Regions from separate parts of the Actinoplanes sp. NPDC021490 genome, predicted to be linked through region 1. Evidence: riboswitches for the same ligand, from Rfam matches in the RefSeq annotation. Region 1 holds a riboswitch; each other region holds the start of a gene.
What was found. A riboswitch is a leader RNA that binds a small molecule or an ion and turns the genes downstream of it on or off. The one in region 1 is predicted to bind cyclic di-AMP.

Region 1 (4,140 bases):
CACCGGCGGTGACGGTGGCCGGCTCGAACGAGACGGTCACACCGGCCGGGGCCGTGCCGGCGGTGAAGGTGATCGGCTCGGCCTCGCCGTTGACCAGCACGGTGGTCGCCGTGATGGTCTTGGACTCGCCGGGACCGACCGACGCGCTCGCGGCGGACAGGGCGAACGAGAAGTCGTTGCCGTCCGAGCACACCTCGTCGTTGCCGGCCACGTTGACCGAGGTCCACGCGGTCTGCACGGCCTTGTACTCGGTGCTGCAGGCGCCGTACAGGTCGGTGGCCGCCGCGAGCGAGTAGGCCCGTGCGGTGTTGGCCGGCGTCGACGTGTTGACGTAGCCGGTGTTCGAGACGAAGTACGCGTCGAGGGCCCGGAACCAGATCTTCGCGGCCTTCTCCCGGCCGATACCGGTGACCGACTCGGCGCTGCCACAGACCGGCGAGGTCCCGTACGCGGTCGCGCCCGAACCCTCGGCCAGGTTGAAGAAGAAGTGGTTGGCGACGCCGGAGGAGTAGTGCACGTCGACGCTGCGGGTGGAGGTCGACCAGCAGCCGTGCGAGCGCCCGTCGAGGGTCGGGTTGTACATGTAGCGCAGCGGCGACCCGTTGCCGTTGATGTCGATCTTCTCGCCGATGTCGTAGTCGCCGGCGTCCTCGGTGCTGCCCGCGTGGAACTCGACCATGCTGCCGAAGATGTCGCTCGTCGACTCGTTCAGGCCACCGGACTCACCCGAGTAGGTCAGCCCGCCCGGCACGACGTTCTCGGTGACGCCGTGCGACATCTCGTGCCCGGCCACGTCCAGCGCGACCAGCGGCTTGGCGTTGCCCGTGCCGTCGCCGTAGGTCATCTGGGCGCCGTCCCAGAAGGCGTTCACGTACGCGCTGCCGTAGTGCACACGCGAGGGGACACCGCGACCGTCGCCGAAGATGCCGTTGCGGCCGTGCACGTCCTTGAAGTAGTCGAATGTGACGGCCGCGCCGAAGTGGGCGTCCACGGCGGCCGACTGCCGGTCGGCGGGCGCGCCCGTGCCCCAGGTGTTGTCGGCGTCGGTGAACGTGGCACAGGCGCCCGACGTGCGGTTGCCCATGTCGCAGGTCAGACCGCCCCCGCGTACGGGATCGATCAGGTTGAACGACTCCCCCGCCGCGGTCGACTCGAGCGCCACCGGACCGGAGTAGATGCTGTTGCCGGTGCCCGCGACGTTCTCGATCTCGTCGTACGAGCCGGCGACCCGGCCGGTCAGCGCGTCCGAGATGACGTGGAAGCGCGACGGCGTCTGACCGTCGGGCTGCCAGCCGGTGATCACCGTTTCCCAGGACAGCTTGCCGAGGCCGCTGCTCGCGTCGACGAACAGCTCCGGCTTGGCGGTCCCGGTGATCGTGCCCTCGAACTCGGCCTTCGCCGCGGCGGCGGCCCGGTCGGCGGTGACCGACGGCTTGGTGCTCAGGCTGAGCGGCCGGGTCAGGCCGGCCGAGGCTCCGGCGAACTTCCCGGCCTTCGTACGGATGACCAGGTCGCCGCCGTAGACGCGGAGCCCGTCGTACGTGCGGGTGTAGCGGGTGATCCCGTTCCTGGTGCTGTAGACCGCGTAGCGGTCCTTGTCCGACTTCTTGATCGACGGTCCGGCCTGGTCGAGCAACGACGAGCCGGGGGTGACCGGCGCGGCGGACGCGGTAGTGGCGGTGACCACCAGGCCCCCACTGGCCAGGGCGATGGCGCCGGCCAGCGCGACAGCAAATCTCACGTTTGTTCCTCCCCACGAGCATAGACATCCACGTATGTCTATGTGAGAGATCCTCACAGTTCGTGGGCTCCAGCGGGGAAGAACCGCTTGTAAAGTTTAAGTTTCCATTTAATTCTGTCGATGTACAGCCGATCGGCCCGGGAAAGATAACGTGTGCCCGGCCCGCGACCGGGCCGGGCACACGGCCGATCAGAGGGCGAGCCGCTGACCGGGGAAGATCCGGCTGGGGCTGTCCAGCGTCGACTTGTTGAGCTGGTAGAGGGCCTTCCAGCCACCCTTGACGTGCTTCTTGGCCGCGATGGAGGCCAGCGTGTCGCCGGACCGCACGACGTAGTACTTGCCGGTGGACTTGGCGGGCTTCTTCGCGGCGACCGGAGTGGCCTTCTTCACTCCCGCCTTCTTGCCGCAGGTCGGCCAGGCCCCGATGCCCTGACCCTTCAGCACCTTCTCCGCGACCTTGATCTGCTCGGCCTTGGTGGCCTTGTTCGCGGTCGAGGCATACTTCGTGCCCCCGTACGCCTTCCAGGTGCTGCGGCTGAACTGCAGGCCACCGTAGTAGCCGTTGCCGGTGTTGATGCTCCAGTTGCCGCCGGACTCGCACTTGGCGACGGCGTCCCAGTTGACGCTCGACGCCTGGGCCGGCGACGCGGGGCCGAGCAGGCCGAACGCTCCGGCGACACCGGCGACCGTCAGGCCGAACGCGACACGGGTCTTCTTTCCGAGCTGTGCCATGACAGAACTACCTCCACGCCTGCGAGGTGAGCTGTCGGGTTCGGGCTGGGCTGCCCGGCCGCGAGACGCGGCTTCACCCCGAGGCGCGCCGGCGTCTCAATGCAGCGGCGCGCCGAGGAACTAGTGGGTCCCCCGCTCCATGCCTGGGTTCGTTTCCTCGCGGGCGGCGGCAGGATTCGGCGTTCCGCCCGGGGTGCCGCGATTGCGGACCGGCCGACGGTAACCACGCCGGGACCCGTACGGCCAAACTTGAAGGCTCAATCGTGAGCTTGTTCTCATCGGCCGGGAACCCGCCGGACCGATTCCCAGTCTCAGTTGTGTGATCCGTCTCCTGACAACGTTTGTCCTGGTCTGCGGCGTGTTGGTGACCGCCGCGTGCGGTGGCGGCAAGCCACCGGGTGATGCCGCTCGCATTCAGGTCGAGCTGGCCGCGGCCGACGCGGGCCCGGTGGCGCGGGCGGTCGGCCGGTTCGGCTTCGACCTGTTCCGCGAGGTCGACCGGGCGGACCGGAACACGATCACCTCGCCGCTGTCGGTGGCCGTGCTGCTGGCCATGGTCTCGGCCGGCGCCGAGGGCGGCACGGCGGCCGAGATGGCCCGGGTGCTGGGCCTGCGCGAGGGTCAGGACGAACGGGTCGGGGCGCTGCTGCGGGAGCTGGCCGACACCGACGAGGTGACGCTGTCGGTGTCCGACGCGCTCTACAACAACGGCACCCTCGAGGACGACTATCTCGAGTTCGTACGGCGCAGTTTCGGCGGCACGGTGGAGGATGTCGACCTGGGTTCGCCCGAGGCGGCCCGCAAGATCGACGACTGGGTCGACGAGAACACCGGCGGCCGCATCAAGGGCATCGCCCGCGAGCTCGGACTGCCCAGTGCGCAGGCGGTGCTCGTCCTGCTCAATGCGGTGTATTTCCTCGGAAAATGGCAGAACGAGTTCGAGACCGCGCGCGGCGAGAGGTTCACGACGCCGGGCGGCCCGGTCACCGTGCCGATGATGCATCTCACCGGCCGTTCGCTGCTCTACGCCGAGCGCGACGGCTTCCGCATGCTGCGTCTCCCGTACGGCGAAAAGGGGCGCTACGGCATGGAAATCATCCTGTCCGAGGACGGCACGACGGCCGGCGCCGCCCAGTGGCAGGCCCTGAGCACCGGTCTCGTGTCCCGCAAGTTCGAAGACGTCGCCCTGCCCCGCTTCGAGCTGCGCTGGGAGGGCGACCTGAACGGGCCGCTGCGGAAACTGGGCATGGTCACGGCTTTCGACCCGGGCCGGGCGAACTTCCGTCCGATGTCACCCGACGGCCGATGGCTCGAGAAGGTCTACCACAAGACGTACGTGAAGGTGGACGAGAAGGGCACCGAGGCCGCCGCCGTCACGGGCGGGGTCATGACGACCTCGGCCACCGTGAACCCGTCCGTGTTCCGTGCCGACCGGCCGTTCCAGTTCACCATCTCGGACCGGCAGACCGGCACGATCCTCTTCCTCGGAGCCGTCCGCGACCCGCGCTAACGCACCACCGTCACCGGGCATTGCGCGTACGCGGCGACGTGCTGGCTGACCGAGCCGAGCACCAGCCCGGCGAAACCGCCGTGGCCGCGCTTGCCCACGACAAGCAGGTCCTTGCCGGCCGACTCTTCGATCAGCACCTTGGCCGGGCGCCCCTGCC
Region 2 (4,140 bases), on a different contig from region 1:
GGGAGGACGCCCAGTTCGTCGCGGCCATGGTGAGGCGGACGGTGGGCGACCCCGAGGACCAGACCGGCTTCGACCGTACGCTGCTCGCCCTGGTGTCGGGCCTCAGCGAGGTGATCATCGACTGGATCTCCCACGACATGAACGGCGACCCTGACCAGCTGGCCGAACACCTCACCGGCATCGCCCTCGCCCTGGCCACAACCGCCACCGGACGGGTCACGTAAGGCCCGTTGCGGAGTTCACCCAGCGCACGCACTCAGTGAACTCCGGAACAGGAGCTAGAGCCGCCGGGCGCTGATCTCCACACCGGCCGCCCGCAGCCGGTTGACCAGGGCATCGCCCAGACCGGTGGCCGGGGTCAGCACGCCACCCGCCGAGGCCGGGAGCGCATCGCGGTCGTGGACCAGGGCCAGCGCCGACTCGGCCAGCATCACGGACGTCGCCGCGTATCCGGGGTCGCCCTTGGCGCGGAAACGAGCCGTGTAGCGGGCGCCGGTTGTCGTGGTGGTGAAGAAGTCCATGGTGAAGTGGCCGTCCTTCTGGGCGCGCTCGCTCGGGCCGCTGCCGGGCTTGGGAAGCACGCGGTCGAGGACGAACCGGGTCGGCGGCAGCATCATGCCCGCGACCAGGGCGCCGAAGCCGAACTTGACCCCGTTGGCCACGAGCGGGGACAGCGGGGACGCGCCGACGCTCATCAGCTCGCGATAGCGGAACCCACGGCCGTACCGCCAGTTGTGCAGAGCGTTGCTGCGGCGGACGACACGGGTGTTGTAGGACGCCATGAAGAACGGCGCGAGGGTGCCCCGCAGTTTCGGGTGCACGTCGGCACCGCGGACGGTGGTGACGTCACCCTGGCGGCCCAGGTCCGGTTCGGCGGCGCGGTCGGGACTCAGCGAATAGGGGCTGGCCGCCAGCCGGCGCAACTGGCGATCGTTCTTGACCGCGTCGAGTTGCTGGCGCATCGAGTCGATCGTGCCGCCGCTGACGCCGCCACGCATGCTGGTCACGACCATCGTGGTGTCGGTGAGTTCCCCGGCGTCGTCGGCCGCGACCTGCTGCGCGAGGACGTACACCCCGAGGTCGCTCGGAATCGAGTCGAAGCCGCACGAGTGCACGATCCGGGCGCCGGTCCGCGCGGCCACTTCGTGGTTCGCGTCGATGCTGGCGCGGGCGAAGACGACTTCGCCGGTCAGGTCGACATAGTCGGTGCCGGCCTCGGCGCACGCCTGGGCCAGCGCCTTGCCGTATTTCAGGTAAGGCCCCACGGTCGTCAGCACGACCCGGGTCGAGGCCGCCAACCGTGTCAGGGCCTCGGTGTCATCGGCATCGGCCACCAGGATCGGCCAGTCGACGCCGAGCTTGTCGCGGACGGCGGCGACGCGAGACTCGGACCGGCCGGCCAGGGCGAGGCGTGTGCCCGCAGGCGCGTGTTCGGCGAGGTAGCGAGCGGTTACCGCGCCGACGAATCCGGAGGCGCCGTAGACGACAATATCGTGATCTCTGGCTTGGTCGGTCATGGTTCAGGATTCTGCATCAGCGCCCCGGAATCTGCTTGGGCGGTTTAGTCTCAAGCCGCTTGTTCCTATACCGAATCGGCTGGTTACGGGCTCATTGCGACGCCCGAACCGGCCCTGTCCGCGGATTGCGGACCCCGCGGGCGGAACGCCGAGTCCTGCCGCCGCCCGACGGGACAGACACTCATGGCATGGAGCGGGGGACCCAAGTTCCTCGGCGCGTCCGCGCGCCTCGGGGTGAAGCCGCCACACTCACGCGGCCGGGCACCTCAGCCCGAACCCGACAGCTGACCTCGCAGGCGTGGAGGGTCCACTGTCATGGCACGAGTCTGCAAACCTGCCCGTACCGCGCTTGTTCTCGCCGCGGCCGGCATCACCAGCATCACCTCCCTGATCGGGCCGCTCGCCGAGGCGCCGGCCAACGCCGCTCCCTCATCCACGACCGACGTCAACTGGGACGCCATCGCCGAGTGCGAGTCGGGCGGCAACTGGAGCATCAACACAGGCAACGGCTATTACGGAGGTCTGCAGTTCAGCCGCCGCACCTGGCGCGCCTACGGCGGGTCACGCTTCGCCGGCACCGCCGACCAGGCCAGCCGGACCGAACAGATCGCGATCGCCGAACGCGTGCGTGACGGCCAGGGCCTGGGCGCCTGGCCCACCTGCGGCCGCCGGGCCTCATCGACCAAGCAATATCGAGCCGAGCAGTTGGCCGTCGCGCGGGCCGAACAACTCGCAACCGCCCGAGCCCAGCAGCTCGCCACCGCCCGAGCCCAGCAGCTCGCCACCGCCCGGGCCAGGCAGTTGACCGCTGTCCGGGCGACTGCCCGGGCCACCGCGACCCAGGCCGCCGCCCGGGCGGCAACGGCAGCGCCGACGGCCGCAGCCGCGAGCCCGACGCCGGCACCCTCGGCAAAGCGCACCTACATCGTGCGTGCCGGCGACACCCTCGTCGTGATAGCAAAGCGGACCAATTACCCCGGGGGCTGGCGCGCGCTGCACCGTCTCAACCGTGCCTCGCTCAGCAGCCCGCACCGGATCTATCCCGGTCAGCCGCTCGCCCTCTGACCGCCGGCCGGCGGCCGGCGAAATTACGTCGACCCACTCGGGCTGACGAACTCGGGCTGGTCGAGAACCCGCAACCACGTGCCGTCGGGCTGGCGGCGCACCACCTGAGCCCGGGCGCCGGCGCCGTCACTCGGCGGCGTCGACGTCAGGGCCAGGTCACCGCTGGTCAGCGTGGGCAGCGGTTCCTCGGGCGTGAAAGTGGGCATGTGCGGCAGGGCCTCCGCCCAGAGCCGCCGGATCGCATCCCGCCCGACGGTCTGCCGCCCCGGCGGATAGGCCATCACGGCGTCTTCCTCATAGAGAAGCGCCAGGCCTTCGGCGTCTTTGGCATTCGCCCGCTCAACGAAGAGGCGGGTCAGGTCTTCGGGACGGTGGGCCTTCTCGCGTTCGGTCATGGCACCACCTTGCTCCGGGCGGATCCACAAGTCCAACGCATAGTTCTTATAGCTACTAGAATTCACAGTTATGGAACTTCGTCAGCTCGAGTACTTCGTGACCGTCGCCGAGGAGGCCAACTTCACCCGCGCCGCCGAGCGCGTCCGTATCAGCCAGTCGGGCGTGAGTTCGCAGGTCAAGGCGCTGGAGAGCGAGATCGGGGCGCCGCTTTTCGACCGCTCCGCACGGACGGCACGCCTTACCGAGGCGGGCACCGCGGCTCTCCCGTACGCGAAAGCCGCTCTGGAGGCCGCCGCGGGCTTGCGACTGGCGGTGGACGAGGTGCGCGGGCTGGTGCGGGGGCAGCTCACGGTCGGGATGGTGACGGGTTGCGAGGTGAAGCCCCTCTTCGCCGCGCTGGCGGCCTTTCATGACGCGCATCCGGCGATCGAGCTCGACCTGATCGAGGACAACTCCGACCGTCTCGTCGCCGGCGTGCGAGTGAGCACTGTGGACATCGCCCTGGTCGGAGTCGCCGGCGCCCCTCCAGAACATCTGGAGTCGCAGGTCATCGTCCGCGAAGGGCTGGCCGCGCTGGTCCCCTGGGATTCCGAGCCGGCCCGGCTCGACCGCATCACGCTGAGCGACCTCACCACACATCCCCTGGTCACCCTGCCCGAGGGCACCGGCATCCGCACCGTACTGAGTGAGTCGTGCCTGGCCGCCGGCCTGTTTCCCGACGTGGTGCTGGTCGCTTCGGCACCGGGCGCGGTGGCCGAGCTCGCGTCCCGGGGTCTCGGCGTGGGCGTGCTGAGCGAGTCCATGGCCACCGCTTTTCCGCAGCTCAAGGCCATTCCCATTGATCCCGTACGGATCCCCGCGCTGCTCGCCCTCGTCTGGCGACCACGGGTCAGCCCCGCGCTGGCCGCCGCGCTCCCCCATCTGCGCGAGGCGTTCGGGGTCGTCCCGCCGGATTCCTCAAACACGGCAGCCGCCGCGGTAAGCGGATCCGGCGGCTCGAAGCGTCTTTAGAAGTGAAGGCGGAACTTGAAGCGATGAATAGAGCAAGCAGCGGACGGGGCCTCAGGCGCGCGGATCGATGTGGATCTTCGGTGCCGATCCGCTGCGTCGCCCGGCGAGCACGTCGGCCGCCTCGTCGAGTCCGACCGTCTCGGCGACCAGC
Region 3 (4,140 bases), on a different contig from region 1:
GACCTACTCGTCGGGCATGTCGGCCCGGCTGCGCTTCTCGATCGCCGCGGCCAAGAAGCACGACGTGCTGCTGATCGACGAGGCGCTGGCCACCGGTGACGCCAAGTTCCGCAAGCGCAGCGAGCAGCGGGTGCGTGACCTGCGCAAGGAGGCCGGCACGGTCTTCCTCGTCAGCCACAGCGAGCAGTCGATCCGCGACACCTGCGAGCGCAGCATCTGGCTGGAGTCCGGCGTGATCCGGGCCGACGGCCCGACCGAGGACGTGCTGAAGGAGTACGAGACCTACGTCAACAAGTAGGTCCCGTACCCCTTCGCGGGCTCAGCGCACCGAGAGGTGCACGTGGTTCGTGTGGTCGCTCGAGGGGTCGCCGTTACCCCTCGAGTACGCCTTCCAGCCGCTCGAAGGCAGCCAGATGCGCTTGAACCAGATGACGTAGAGCACGCCCAGCCGGTCCGAGTTGTTGATGAAGTAGTTGGCCAGCCGGGTGCCGTACGCCTTGTCACCACCCGACGCGACGCCGCCGAACCCCTTCTTCTCGGCCGCGAAGTCACAGGCCTGCCCCTTGGGATGCTCACCGCTGTTCTGCTCGCGGAAGCACGCCACATAGCGGGTGAAGCCGTCGGCCTTCGCCTGCTTGAGCGCGTGCAGGGTCCGCGGGGTGAGGCAGCCGCTGGTGGTGGGGTCCTTCTCGGTGCAGCCCTCGTCGGACAGGGAGCCGTCCTTGTTGCGCGGCGCCGGGCTGGCCTTGCTGCTGGATCCGCCGTCGGACGGCTCGTCGGCGTCCTCGCCTGTCCGGTCCGATCCGCCGGTGTTGGCGGCCTTGAGCGCGGTCTCGGCCTGCACCTTGCGCTTGGCCATCGTGTTGACGTGTTTCTGCTGGTTGCGCACCTCGGTGTCGATGGCCACCTTGGCGCGCTGCTGGGCGTCCCGGGTCGCCTTGAGGTCGGCGACGACCTGGTTCTCGCGCACCGCGACGGTCTCGAGCGTCTCGGCGCGGTCGAGGAAGCCGCCGGCCGAGCTCGCCGTGAGCAGCGCCGTCATCGGACCCATCCGGCCGGTCCGGTACGACTTCTGAATGATCTCGTCGATGGCGGCCTGCCGGGGCGCCAGGTCGGCGTCGAGCTCCTTGAGCTTCGCGGCCAGCTGGGCCTGCCGGGTCTTGGACCGGGCCAGGGCCTCCTTGGCTTCCACGAAGCCCTTGGAGGCGACCTCGAGTTGCTGGATCAGGGTCTTGGGGGCGCCCTCGCCGTCGTCGCCGGTGTCACCCGGCGCCGCAGCGGCCGGACCGGCCACCGCCAGGGTCAGCCCGGAAAGCGCGACGAGCAGGGCCAGAAGGGCCGCCGTTCGTCGCCGGACAGTCTTGTGCCGCACATCTGTTCCTTCCGTCGGCCGCCGACCGAGTTAGCTGACGGGTTCGGGACGGAAGTGATCCCTACCGCTTGCGCGGATGCACCCCACGAGATTGGTTCCCCGGTTCATCCGAAGACGATTAGGCGGCGGTCTCCAGGGGGGCGGAGACCGGTCCCGACCATACCGACTTCATCACGAGATCGACAGTTATCGCACGCGATGCAATTCATCGACGACGCGCTGTCACCGCAATAACAGAATGTGTTCGAGTGACTACGAAATTGCCCATTCTCTGGTCCTGAAGCAACGCGAACTCTCGGGTAAACTGGCCGCCGGTTCTGCCGCCGTGGCGCCGCCCCCGAGGCGCCGGCAGACCACCGCCCAATCGCCGCGAGGCGAGCCGGGGAACCAGGTCAGTGGGGTGCATCCGCGCAAGCGGTAGGGATCGCTTCCGTCCCGAACCCGTCAGCTAACCCGGTCGGCGGTTTACCGGAAGGAACTGCATTGACCGTACGACCCCGCCGGTGGCTGATGCTTGCCCTGGCGCCGATCGTGGCCCTCTCCTTTCTCGCCGTGCCCGCCTCCCCGGCGAGCGCCGAGCCGGGTGATGGCACCTCGGCTCCCAACGAGGGCGGTTCGAGCGACACAGTCGGCAAGAACGCCACTCTGGACGATGTGATCGAGTCCTCCAACCGGCGTTACGTCGCGGCCAAGGCCGCGGTAACGAAGTCCACCTCCGCTCAGAAGAAGCTGGCCGCGGAGATCAAGCTGGCCGAGGGCAAGCGCCTCTCCCTTCTTCCCGAGGTCAACGCGATCGCCGGGCAGCAGTACCGCACCGGCCACCTCGGGGCGGCCGGCTTCCTGCTCGGCAGCCAGAACTCGGACGACTTCCTGGCCAAGGCGGTCTCCCTCGAAGAGATCAACGCCATGCAGGACCGCAAGCTGTTCGAGCTCAACAAGGCCATCGCGGACGTCAACAGCAAGAAGGCCGCGCTCGACGCCGAGGTCAAGAAGCAGCAGACCAACCTCGTGGCGATGTCGAAGCAGAAGGACGCGGCCGACAAGGCGCTCGCTCTGGTCGGCGGCGACAGCCTGACGCACGGCCTGGTGCTCGCGAAGTCACCGGCCGCCGCGCCCGCGCCGCGCAATTCCGACGGCGGTTTCTCGCCCGAGAGCTGCAACGTCCAGGATGAGACCACCAGCGGCTGCGTCACCGCCCGTACGATGCACATGTACAAAGAGGTGAAGAAGGCCGGCTTCAACCGATTCGTGGGCTGCCATCGCAACGGTGGGCCGTTCGAGCACCCGAAGGGCCGAGCCTGCGACTGGTCGTTGCAGAAGCGCGGTTTCGCGCCCGCTCACAATGCCGATACCCGCACGTACGGCAACAACCTGATGGCGTTCCTGGTGCGTAATGCCGACAAACTCGGCATCTATTACGTCATCTGGTACAAGCAGATCTGGTTCCCGGCCAGCGGCTGGAAGTCGTACAGCGGGCCGAGCGACCACACCGACCACGTGCACGTGTCGATGCTCTGACCGGCCGACGAGAAAGGGCCCCGGGTGCGAACCCGGGGCCCTTTTCCGTGTCGTGGATCAGCTGGTCATGCGCCGCACCGGGGCGCGGCCGAGCGGCTGGCTCGGCGCCGGGCCGACCGGGTGGGCCGGCGGAATCGGCACGACCACCGGCTTGACCTGGGTAACCTCGACGTCCTTGCCGTGGTGCTGGAGCACCAGGCGGGCCGAGCCGCCGCCGTTGCGCAGCGAGTAGGTGACCTCGTCGGCGGTCACGTTGACGCGCAGCCGCAGACCCCGCCAGAGCAGCGAGAACTCCAGGCTGTTGATACGGCTGGGCAGGCGGGGCGAGAACGACAGCTGGCCGTTGAAGTCGCGCATGCCGCCCAGGCCGGCCACCAGCGACATCCAGGTGCCGGCCAGCGAGGCGATGTGCAGGCCGTCCCGCGAGTTCTGGTGCAGGTCGTGCAGGTCCATCAGGGCGGCCTCGCCCAGATAGTCGTGCGCCAGCTCCAGGTGCCCGGTCTCGGCCGCCATCACCGCCTGGACGCAGGCCGACAGCGACGAGTCGCGTACGGTCCGGGCGTCGTAGTAGGCGAAGTTGCGGGCCTTCTCCTCCGGGGTGAACGCGTCACCGCGGATGTACATCGCCATGACCAGGTCGGCCTGCTTGACCACCTGCTTGCGGTACAGGTCGAAATACGGGTAGTTGAGCAGCAGCGGATAAGCCTCGGGCGGAGTGTTCTCGAAGTCCCACTCCTGCAGCCGGGTGAAGCCCTCGGACTGCTGGTGAACACCCAGTTCGCGGTCGTACGGGATGTGCACCGAGGCCGCCGCGTCGCGCCAGCTCGCCGTCTCCTCGTCGTCCACGCCCAGCTTGCGGGCCAGGTCGGGGTGACGCTTGGCCGCGTCGGCCGCCGTCATCAGGTTCTGCTGAGCCAGCAGGTTGGTGTAGATGTTGTCGTCGACCACGGCCGTGTACTCGTCCGGGCCGGTGACGCCGTCGATGTGGAAGCGCCCGTGCCGGTCGTGGTGACCCAGCGAGCGCCACAGCCGCGCGGTCTCGACCAGCAGCTCGAGGCCCACCTCGCGCTCGAAGTCGTAGTCGCCGGTGGCCTGCACGTAGCGGCGGACGGCGTCGGCGATGTCGGCCCCGATGTGGAAGCCCGCGGTGCCGGCCGGCCAGTACGCCGAGCATTCCTGCCCGCGGATCGTGCGCCATGGGAAGGCCGCGCCCTGCAGACCGAGCGTCTGAGCGCGCTCCCGCGCCAGAT

Region 2: it holds a riboswitch for cyclic di-AMP, as region 1 does, so the genes downstream of both, ACZ3I4_RS02320 (transglycosylase family protein) here and ACZ3I4_RS22040 (transglycosylase family protein) in region 1, are expected to answer to the same signal.
Region 3: it holds a riboswitch for cyclic di-AMP, as region 1 does, so the genes downstream of both, ACZ3I4_RS01090 (coiled-coil domain-containing protein) here and ACZ3I4_RS22040 (transglycosylase family protein) in region 1, are expected to answer to the same signal.

What each region holds. Positions count from the first base shown of each region.
Region 1 covers NZ_JBVHFW010000008.1:61,382-65,521, reverse strand. Annotated here, with positions in the region: gene ACZ3I4_RS22045 (M4 family metallopeptidase) at 1-1,741, opposite strand, end outside; gene ACZ3I4_RS22040 (transglycosylase family protein) at 1,931-2,473, opposite strand; cyclic di-AMP (ydaO/yuaA leader) riboswitch at 2,476-2,635, opposite strand; gene ACZ3I4_RS22035 (serpin family protein) at 2,793-3,983, shown strand; gene ACZ3I4_RS22030 (universal stress protein) at 3,980-4,140, opposite strand, start outside.
Region 2 covers NZ_JBVHFW010000001.1:509,930-514,069, reverse strand. Annotated here, with positions in the region: gene ACZ3I4_RS02330 (TetR/AcrR family transcriptional regulator) at 1-224, shown strand, start outside; gene ACZ3I4_RS02325 (saccharopine dehydrogenase family protein) at 279-1,517, opposite strand; cyclic di-AMP (ydaO/yuaA leader) riboswitch at 1,686-1,831, shown strand; gene ACZ3I4_RS02320 (transglycosylase family protein) at 1,833-2,582, shown strand; gene ACZ3I4_RS02315 (YybH family protein) at 2,606-2,977, opposite strand; gene ACZ3I4_RS02310 (LysR family transcriptional regulator) at 3,048-3,989, shown strand; gene ACZ3I4_RS02305 (zinc-dependent alcohol dehydrogenase) at 4,041-4,140, opposite strand, start outside.
Region 3 covers NZ_JBVHFW010000001.1:230,087-234,226, reverse strand. Annotated here, with positions in the region: gene ACZ3I4_RS01095 (ABC transporter ATP-binding protein) at 1-298, shown strand, start outside; gene ACZ3I4_RS01090 (coiled-coil domain-containing protein) at 320-1,372, opposite strand; cyclic di-AMP (ydaO/yuaA leader) riboswitch at 1,376-1,507, opposite strand; cyclic di-AMP (ydaO/yuaA leader) riboswitch at 1,720-1,852, shown strand; gene ACZ3I4_RS01085 (coiled-coil domain-containing protein) at 1,856-2,890, shown strand; gene ACZ3I4_RS01080 (glycoside hydrolase family 65 protein) at 2,948-4,140, opposite strand, start outside.